3 regions of the Mesorhizobium sp. UC74_2 genome follow, and region 3 is predicted to be linked to each of the others. Evidence: predicted binding sites of a transcription regulator. Region 3 holds the regulator's gene; each other region holds the start of a gene.
The links. Region 3 encodes PhoB, which activates phosphate uptake and scavenging genes when phosphate is short. Its sites were predicted from a motif close to TGTCATNNANCTGTCAT; they were not measured.
Positions count from the first base shown of each region.

Region 1: a site for PhoB is predicted at 1,426-1,442, ahead of ACFJIU_RS17090 (PhoX family protein). Genes of this name have one in related genera too.
Region 2: a site for PhoB is predicted at 1,737-1,753, ahead of phoA (alkaline phosphatase). Genes of this name have one in related genera too.

Region 1 is NZ_CP170562.1:3,508,701-3,512,106, reverse strand. Features, by position in the region: gene ACFJIU_RS17105 (hypothetical protein) at 1-112, opposite strand, end outside; gene ACFJIU_RS17100 (hypothetical protein) at 212-400, opposite strand; gene ACFJIU_RS17095 (alpha/beta fold hydrolase) at 554-1,378, shown strand; gene ACFJIU_RS17090 (PhoX family protein) at 1,506-3,406, shown strand, end outside.
Region 2 is NZ_CP170562.1:2,758,991-2,762,396, reverse strand. Features, by position in the region: gene ACFJIU_RS13370 (DNA-directed RNA polymerase subunit alpha) at 52-1,062, shown strand; gene rplQ (50S ribosomal protein L17) at 1,166-1,591, shown strand; gene phoA (alkaline phosphatase) at 1,825-3,258, shown strand.
Region 3 is NZ_CP170562.1:6,186,462-6,189,867, forward strand. Features, by position in the region: gene pstB (phosphate ABC transporter ATP-binding protein PstB) at 1-569, shown strand, start outside; gene phoU (phosphate signaling complex protein PhoU) at 607-1,314, shown strand; gene phoB (phosphate regulon transcriptional regulator PhoB) at 1,334-2,023, shown strand; gene ACFJIU_RS30185 (ROK family protein) at 2,069-3,310, opposite strand.

The sequences.
Region 1 (3,406 bases), 2.7 Mb from region 3:
TATAGAGTGCCAGGGTGATGGCGATCTTGCCGAAGCTCGGTGCCAGCGCCCAATGTTTGGCTGCCGTGGCGGCAAGCAGGAAAATCACGGTGGAGACACCGAGTTGCGCCATGCCGAATACGTTCACAGATTGTCTCCACCCAGCCCGATTGCCCGCCAGGCAAGCTTGTTTCCCAACAGCAGGCTTGGGTCAAGTGTCGGGAATGGCGGACTAGCGCAGCTGAACCGTCTTCGGAAACTCGATCACCTGGCCTTTCGGCTTGGTGTGCTGGGCGGTGACGATGGCTTCGATCAGGATATCCAGCGCTTCGCAGGCCTTGGTACTGGTCTGGTCGTTGCCGCGCAGGTAGTGGGTTGCCCGCTCAAGATGCAGGCGCGCGGCGGCAAAATCACTGTTCATCGATGCTCCGTTCATTTCCCGCCGCAAGTGAAAGCATGGAGCGATTCGGTTGCGGGAACGGAAATTCCGCAGCCGGCATTTGATTCAAAACTGCTGCATTTTCACGGCCTCCGGCCCTTGCCGATGAAAGCGCGAACGCGGCAAGATGGCACGATGTCATGGAAGCTCGATGAGATGGTGTCGACCTCCGCGGGGCGCGTCGCCGCCGGCACGGCAGGCATCGGTCCGGATCTCGTGCTGGCGCATGGCTGGCCGTGGTCTTCCTTTTCATGGCACCGGATCATTCCGTCCCTGGCAAGGCATTACCGGGTCCACTGGTATGACATGCCCGGCTATGGACGATCGCAAAAGGATTCGGCACAGCGCACATCGCTCGACGTCCAGGGGCAGGTGTTCGCCGAGATGCTGTCGCATTGGCGTCTCGAACACCCTGTCGTCGTCGCCCATGATTTTGGCGGGGCGACCACGCTGCGCGCTCATCTCCTGCATGGCTGCGAGTTCGCACGCTATGTGCTGATGAATGTCGTCGCCATGCGGCCCTGGGGATCCGAGTTCTTCGACCATGTCGGCCGTCATGTAGATGCATTTCTCGGCCTGCCGCCGCACATTCACCGCGCGGTCGTGGAAGCCTACATCAAGGGTGCGATCGTCAACGGCATCGAAGCCGCGGATTTTGAGAGCCTAGTCGAGCCGTGGCTGGGCGACGAGGGACGGCAGAGCTTCTATCGGCAGTTCGCGCAGGCCGACGAGCGCTACACGGCCGAGGTCGAACCGCTGTTCGGTGGAGTTCGCTGTCCCGTCGCGATCCTCTGGGGCGAGGACGATCCCTGGATCCCGGTGGAGCGCGGCAGGGCGCTGCATCGCCTCATCCCCCAGGCGTCGTTCGAAACGCTGCCGGGTGTCGGTCACCTGCCGCAACTGGAAGCTCCCGATCGGGTTCTTGCCTGGTTGAATGCATTTCTGAAGGGCAGGAGCTGAGACGCGAAAGGGTCTCGGCCGGACCAAGCCTATGTGGACGCGCCCTGCGTCATGAAACTGTTAAGCCGGCCCGCTACGCAGGTTCCAGACACGCAACCCAGCCAACGCCAAAAGCCAGAGGTCAGTCATGTCGGACCAAGAAGACATCCGCTTCCGCACCAGCCTGCTCGAAGAGAATGAAGGTCCGGCGATCAACCCGACCGACAACCGCACCATGGGCGAGATCATCGCCGCGCGTTTTTCGCGGCGTGGCTTCCTCAAGGGCTCACTCGCGGTTTCCGCCATTGCTGTCACCGTAAGCCCGCTTGCCTTGATGAGCGCCGACGAGGCGCGTGCGGCCGAGGGCGCTTCAGCCTTCACCTTCGACGAAGTCGAGGCAGGCATTGACGACAAGCACCATGTCGCGGCCGGTTACGATGCCGACGTGCTGCTGCGTTGGGGCGATCCGCTGTTCGCCGACGCGCCGGAATTCGATCCAGCCAAGCAGACTGCCGCGGCACAGGCCAGGCAGTTCGGCTACAACAACGATTTCGTCGGCTACATCCCGCTGGAAGGTTCGCCCGAGCATGGGCTTCTGGTGGTCAACCACGAATACACCAACCCGCATCTGATGTTTCCCGGCATCGTCAAGGTGGTGGAGAAGGACGGCAAGAAGGCACTGGAACAGGCACCGCTCACCAGGGACCAGGTCGATATCGAGATGGCGGCCCATGGCGGCACCATCGTCGAGATCCGCAAGGAAGGCGGCAAATGGCAGGTGGTGCGCGACGGCAAGCTGAACCGCCGTGTCACCGTCAACACCGAAATGGCGCTCTCCGGACCCGTCGCCGGCCATGATCGCGTCAAGACTAATGCCGATCCATCCGGAGCCAGGGTATTCGGTACCGTGAACAACTGCGCCGGCGGCGTGACGCCTTGGGGCACCTATGTGATGGCCGAGGAGAACATTCACGGCTACTTCTCCGGTGCCCTGCCGGAGGGCCACAAGGAAGCGGAGAACTACAAGCGCCTCGGCATTCCCGAAGGTTCTTATGAGTGGGGCGCCCACTACGACCGTTTCGACCTTGCCAAGGAGCCCAATGAAGCGAACCGCTTCGGCTGGATCGTGGAAGTCGATGTTACCGATCCGAACTCGACGCCGAAGAAACGCACCGCGCTGGGCCGTTTCAAGCATGAGGGCGCGGAATCGATCGTGGCCAGGGATGGCCGTGTCGTCTTCTATCTCGGCGACGACGAGCGCTTCGACTATGTCTACAAATTCGTCACTGCGGGCAAGTTTGACCCGGCCAATCCCCTGGCCAACAAGGATCTGCTCGACGACGGCACGCTTCACGTTGCGAAATTCGCGGAGGACGGCGGTGTCGAGTGGCTGCCAATCGTTTTCGGCGAGGGGCCGCTGACTGCCGAAAACGGCTTCGCCAGCCAGGCCGACGTGCTGATCGAGACGCGTCGCGCCGCCGATCTGCTCGGCGCCACCAAGATGGATCGTCCCGAGGACATCCAGCCCAATGGCGTCAACGGCAAGGTCTACGTGATGCTGACCAACAACACCAAGCGCAAGGACGACCAGGTCGACGCCGCCAATCCGCGCGCCAAGAACGCCTTTGGCCATATGATCGAGATCGCCGAGGATGGTGGCGACTTCGCCGCCACCAGGGGCAAATGGGAGGTCCTGCTGAAATGCGGCGACCCATCGGTGGCCGATGTTGGCGCATCCTTCTCCACCGCGACCACGGCCAATGGCTGGTTCGGCATGCCGGACAATTGCGCGGTCGACTCCGCAGGCCGGCTCTGGGTGGCCACCGACGGCAACAACGCCAAAGAAACCGGACGCACTGACGGCTTGTGGGCCGTCGACACCGAGGGCGCCGCGCGCGCCACGTCCAAGCTGTTTTTCCGTGTGCCGGTGGGGGCGGAGATGTGTGGGCCGCAGTTCGCTCCTGACGACAAGACCGCCTTCGTCGCCGTGCAGCATCCGGGTGACGGCGGTACCGACTGGGAGCCGTTCGGTCGTCCGTCCTACTACGA
Region 2 (3,406 bases), 2.8 Mb from region 3:
CCAGGTCGCCCGCCACGATTGGATGGTGGTGGGGAAACGGAAGGGTAGAAAATGATCCAGAAGAACTGGCAGGAACTGATCAAGCCCAACAAGATCGACTTCTCGTCGAAGGGCAAGACGCTGACGACGCTGATCGCAGAGCCGCTGGAACGCGGTTTCGGTCTGACCTTGGGCAACGCGCTGCGTCGCGTGCTGCTTTCGTCGCTGCGTGGCGCGGCTGTTACCGCCGTGCAGATCGATGGCGTGTTGCATGAATTCTCGTCCATCGGCGGTGTGCGCGAGGACGTCACCGACATCGTGCTGAACATCAAGGAAATCGCCATCAAGATGGAAGGCGATGGTCCCAAGCGCATGGTCGTGCGCAAGCAGGGTCCGGGTGCCGTCACGGCTGGTGACATCCAGACCGTTGGCGACGTCGAGATCCTGAACCCCGACCACGTCATCTGCACCCTCGACGAGGGCGCGGAGATCCGCATGGAGTTCACCGTCGACACCGGCAAGGGTTATGTGCCGGCTGAGCGCAACCGCGCCGAAGACGCGCCGATCGGGCTCATCCCGGTCGACTCGCTCTACTCGCCGGTCAAGAAGGTCTCCTATAGGGTCGAGAACACCCGCCACGGCGAGGAGCTCGACAAGGACAAGCTGACCATGACCATCGAGACCGATGGTTCGGTCACTGGTGAGGACGCGGTGGCTTTCGCTGCTCGCATCCTGCAGGACCAGCTTTCGCTGTTCGTCAACTTCGACGAGCCGCAGAAGGAAGTCGCGGCCGAGGCCGTCACTGAACTTGCTTTCAACCCGTCGCTCCTCAAGAAGGTCGACGAGCTGGAGCTGTCGGTGCGTTCGGCCAACTGCCTGAAGAACGACAACATCGTCTACATCGGCGATCTCATCCAGAAGACGGAAGCGGAAATGCTTCGCACGCCGAACTTCGGCCGCAAGTCCCTGAACGAGATCAAGGAAGTTCTGGCAGCGATGGGCCTGCACCTCGGTATGGAAGTGCCGGACTGGCCGCCGGAAAACATCGAAGACCTCGCAAAGCGTTACGAAGACCAATATTGAGCATGAATTCCGAGGATCGGCGGCGTGAGCCGCTGATCCAACGGTCATGCGGAAAACCATCAGAGGCCGTGGCCTCTTGAACAACTGAAGAAGGAAAAGAGCCATGCGCCACGGTTTCAAAGGCCGTCGCTTCGCCCGCAGCGTAAGCCACCGCAAGTCGATGTTCGCCAACCTCGCCGTGTCTCTGATTGAGCACGAGCAGATCGTCACCACCCTGCCGAAGGCGAAGGACCTGCGTCCGATCGTCGAGAAGCTCGTCACGCTCGGCAAGCGCGGCGACCTGCACGCCCGTCGTCAGGTCATCGCCCAGATCGGCAATGAGCCGGTCGTGAAGCGCCTGTTCGACACGATTGCACCGCGTTATGCGCAGCGCAACGGCGGTTATCTGCGCATCATGAAGGCAGGCTTCCGCAAGGGCGACAACGCCGCCATGGCGGTCATCGAGTTCGTTGACCGTGATACCTCGGCCAAGGGCGCTGCCGACCGCGCTCGTGTCGAAGCCGAAGCGACCGAGACCGAGGCGGCCTAAGCCCTTCGGACTTGTTGAAAGACATTCAGGGACCCCTCGTGGGTCCCTTTTTGTTTTTGGATCCCGCATCACTTGCGGTTTGCGCATCAGCCTGGATCGGCTTTTCAGCGCAGAGCAGGGGATGATCATCCAGCGGTTGCCCGGCTGTCATCCGCCGGTCATGGCTTTCCAACAAAACGGGTGAGGGGACGGGTCTCGGGGGACCCTATCATCGTTTTGAAGGATGGATGACCATGACCAATCTGATCAGGCGCTCGCTGCTGGCCACGGCAGCGTTTTCGGCACTTCTCGTTTCCGGCACCGTCTATGGGCAGGGTGCCGCCGATGCTTTTCTTGAGCGTGGCGCCAAGGGCGACATCACTCAGCAGGGCGGCGCGCGGCGCCTCACCGGAGAAGCAACTGCGGAACTTCAGAAGTACATCCAGGGCGGTGACGTGAAGAACGTCATCCTGCTCATCGGCGACGGCATGGGCGATTCCGAGATCACCGTGGCACGCAACGTTGCCGAAGGCGCCGGCGGTTTCTTCAAGGGCATCGACGCGCTGCCGGTCACTGGCCAGTACACGCACTATGCGCTCGACAAGAAGAGCGGCAAGCCGAGCTATGTCACCGATTCCGCCGCCTCCGGTTCGGCCTGGGCGACGGGCACCAAGACCTACAATGGCGCCATCTCCGTCGATATCCACGAGAAGCCGCACAAGACGCTCATTGAGCTCGCAAAAGCGGCGGGCATCGGCACGGGCAACGTTTCGACCGCCGAGATCCAGGACGCTACTCCCGCCGTGCAGGTTGCCCACGTCACGCAGCGCAAATGCTACGGCCCGACCGCGACTGCCGAAAAGTGCCCGACCAACGCGCTGGAAAATGGCGGCCTCGGCTCGATTTCCGAGCAGTTGCTGAACACGCGCGCGGATGTCGTGCTGGGTGGTGGCGCAAAGAGCTTCGGCGAGACCGCCAAGGCCGGGGACTGGAAGGACAAGACCTTGCTCGACCAGGCTAAGGAGCGCGGTTTCCAGATCGTGACCAATGCTGACGAGCTCAAGGCTCTGACTGCCGCCAACAACGATAAGCCGGTGCTTGGCCTGTTCTCGGAGGGCAACATGCCTGTGCGCTGGAAGGGCCCGAAGGCCACTCACCATGGCAACATTGATCAGCCCGCGGTGACCTGCGAACCGAACAGTGAACGCGCGGCTACCGTGCCGACGCTGGCTGCGATGACCACCAAGGCGCTCGAGTTGCTCAAGACCAATGAAAAGGGCTTCTTCCTGCAGGTCGAGGGTGCTTCGATCGACAAGCAGGATCATGCTGCCAATCCTTGCGGCCAGATCGGCGAGACGGTTGATCTCGACGAAGCCGTGCAGGTTGCGCTCGACTTCGCCAAGGCCGACGGCAAGACGCTGGTCATCGTCACTGCCGACCACGCCCACACCAGCCAGATCATCCCGAACGAGACCAAGTCCACTGGTCTCACTCAGGCTCTGAACACCAAGGATGGTACCGTCCTCACCATCAACTACGGCACGTCGGAAGATGAAAACGACCAGGAACATACCGGCGCGCAGCTCCGCGTCGCGGCCTTTGGTCCGCATGCAGCCAATTTTGCCGGCCTGACGGACCAGACCGATATGTTCTTCACCATCCGCGATGCGCTGAAGCTGGCTGATTGATGACCTCGGCCCTTCCTCCTCTTGGGGAAGGGCATCCGCCTGATCGCGACGGAGGCGACCGGGACGTATGCGATTGCACCTGCGCAAATTTTAGAACGTAGTTATTCCGGTTCCAGAAACTGGCGGTTTTCATGATGAGAACCGCCAG
Region 3 (3,406 bases):
GCAAGATCACCCTCGATAGCGAAGACATCTACGATCCGAAGATCGACGTCGTGGAACTGCGTGCCCGCGTCGGCATGGTGTTCCAGAAACCCAATCCGTTCCCCAAATCGATCTACGAGAACGTCGCCTACGGACCGCGCATCCATGGCCTTGCCAAGAACAAGGCGGAGATGGACCGTATCGTCGAATCCAGCCTGCAGAAGGCTGCAATCTGGAATGAAGTGAAGGATCGCCTCAACGAGCCCGGCACCGGCCTTTCCGGCGGCCAGCAGCAGCGTTTGTGCATCGCGCGCGCCATCGCGGTGTCGCCTGAAGTCATCCTGATGGACGAACCGTGCTCGGCGCTTGATCCGATTGCGACCGCCAAGGTCGAGGAACTGATCGACGAACTGCGCCAGAACTATACGATCGTCATCGTCACCCATTCGATGCAGCAGGCCGCCCGCGTCTCGCAGCGCACGGCGATGTTCCATCTCGGCTACCTGGTCGAGGAAGGTGCTACCGACAAGATGTTCACCAACCCCGACGACAAGCGCACGCAGGACTACATCACCGGCCGTTTCGGCTGAGTGAGCGATTGCTGCCGAGGAAAAAGAGGACATAAATATGGGCGAACATACCGTCGCATCGTTCGACGAAGAGCTCGGACAAATCAGCAGGCTCATCAGCGACATGGGTGAATTGGCGAGCTCGATGGTCGAAAGCTCCACCAAGGCGCTGCTGAAGTCAGATAATGGACTTGCCCAACGGGTCGTGTCGGACGATGCGATCATGGATGCGCGCCAGCGCGAGCTGGACACCAAGGCAATCACGCTGATTGCCAAGCGCCAGCCGATGGCGCAGGACCTGCGCGCCGTGGTCGGCGCCATCCGCATGGCCGGAGATCTGGAACGCATCGGTGACCTGGCCAAGAACATCGCCAAGCGTGTCGGCGCGGTCGGGCAGGGCGCCACGCCGCGCGACCTTTCGCATTCGATCGACGCCATGGCCCATCTGGTGCTCGACCAGGTCGACGGTGTCGTCGAGAAATATGCGGCGAGGGACGCAGAGGGGCTCGCCCAACTGAGGGCTGACGACGAGCGGATCGATGTGAAATACACCTCCGTCTTCCGCGAGCTTCTCACCTACATGATGGAAGATCCACGCAACATCACGGCCTGCACGCACCTGTTGTTCTGCGCCAAGAATCTCGAGCGCATCGGTGACCATGTCACCAACATCGCCGAGAACGCCTTCTACGTGCTGACGGGCGAGCAGTTGCCGCCCAACCGGCCAAAGCTCGACGAGACGGCTGCTGCCGTTCCGGCGGCCTGACCACGGGACGGACGGCAAGATGATCGCGCCGCGTGTCATGGTGGTGGAAGACGAGGAGCCGTTGGGCGTCCTCCTCCGCTACAATCTGGAATCCGAGGGCTACCAGGTCGAGGTCGTAGCCAGGGGCGACGAAGCCGAAATCCGGCTTCAGGAAAATGTGCCGGATCTCCTGGTGCTCGACTGGATGGTGCCGGCAGTATCCGGCATCGAATTGTGCCGGCGGCTTCGGATGCGACCGGAGACCGAGCGCCTGCCGGTGATCATGCTGACGGCACGCGGCGAGGAAAGCGACCGTGTGCGCGGTCTGTCCACCGGTGCCGATGATTATCTAGTCAAGCCATTCTCGATGCCTGAGTTCATGGCACGCGTGAAGGCGCTGTTGCGCCGCGCGAAACCCGAGGTGCTGTCTTCCGTGCTCAAGGTCGGCGACATCGTACTCGACCGCGAGTCGCACCGGGTCTACCGCAAGAAGAGCGAGATCCGGCTCGGGCCGACGGAGTTCCGGCTGCTGGAATTCATGATGCGGCATCCCGGGCGGGTCTTCTCGCGCAGCCAGCTGCTCGACAATGTCTGGGGCGAGACGATCTATATCGATGAGCGTACAGTCGATGTGCATGTCGGGCGCCTGCGCAAGGCGGTCAACAATGGCCGCATGCCGGACGTCATCCGCACGATACGCGGCTCGGGCTACGCCATCCGCGAGGATTGATCAGGGACAACGCCGGTTCATCGGTATTGCGCCCTGATCGCCGGCTCAGACCTCCAGAAGCTGAGGGGTGGGAGCCATCGGACCGCCAAGCGCGAAGATCTCCTGATCGATGAAGGTCAGCGCGCGCATGGCGCAGCCTTCGCGGATCAGCATCTGCTCCTTGGGTTCCGTATCAAAGACAATTGAATTCGAATGTTGTCCGCCGGCGGTCTGGGCAATTGCCCGCCGCAATGCCGGCTCGATCAGATCGAAGGCCGTTGCACCGATGCCGACAAAGGTTACCGGGGCAGGGTCGATGACGGCGAAAAGTGAACCGAGGCTGTAGCCGAGGGCTGTGCCTGCGCGTTCATAGGCCTCGCGTTCGGGGCCGATGCCTGCGCGTGCTTTTTCAGCCAGCCTCTGCATTTCGTCGTCGGGAATGTCAGCGGCCGGTTCGGTGTTTTCATCGAGCCCGTGGGCACTGCGCCAGATCGCATAGTTGCCGGCATAAGCCTCGACGCAGCCATGGCGGCCACAGCGGCATCGCGCGCCATTCGGCCGGTGGATCATGTGTCCGAATTCGCCGCCGGACGACTGGGTGCCGATGAACAATTCGCCATTGAGCACGATGCCCATGCCGATGCCGTGCGAAAGCAGAACGGCAATGAAGTCGTCACGGTAGCGGTCCGTGCCGCGCCAACGCAGCGCGACCGCCATCATGTTGCAGTCGTTCTCGACGATGACGGGAATGCCAAAAGCGTTTTCCAGGATATCGGCAAAGGGGATATCGCCATGCGGGGTGATTGGCGTCCACAGCATGGTGCGCGCATGCGAATCTGCCGTGCCCTGAACGGCGAAAGCTATGCGCAGGACCCGATGTCTTGCCAGGCTCCGGTCGTGGAGCTGTCGCCGGACCATCTCGACACATTCATCGACCAGCGCTTCCCGGGGCAGAGACAGTGTGTCCAGACGGCGTGTTTCTTCGGTCAGGACCTTGCCCGAATAGTCGATGGCTGCGGCCGTCAAAAGGTTGAGCGACAGAACGACCGTCAGTACAGCCGCTGCGCCGGGGTCGAGCTGCAGCCCCACTTGCGGACGCCCCCGCTTCGATGCCGTCGGTTCACTGCGGCCCTCGCGCAGAATGCCCTCCGCGATGAGATCAGACGAAATCGCTGAAATGGTCGAATGGCTGAGGCCGGTGATGGCGGTGATTTCCGTGCGGGACGGCTCACCGGAGCGACGCACGGCAGCAATCACCATCGCGCGGTTCCTGCGGCGCAAATCGTCGTGACGGATCCCGACAGTCATGTCCTTGCCGTTCCTCCCCCCGCCGGCCCCGTGGACACCGAAGCCGTTGCGCTTGGGCCGCCAATGGCGTTCCAGATGCGCTGTTCGTGCATAGGT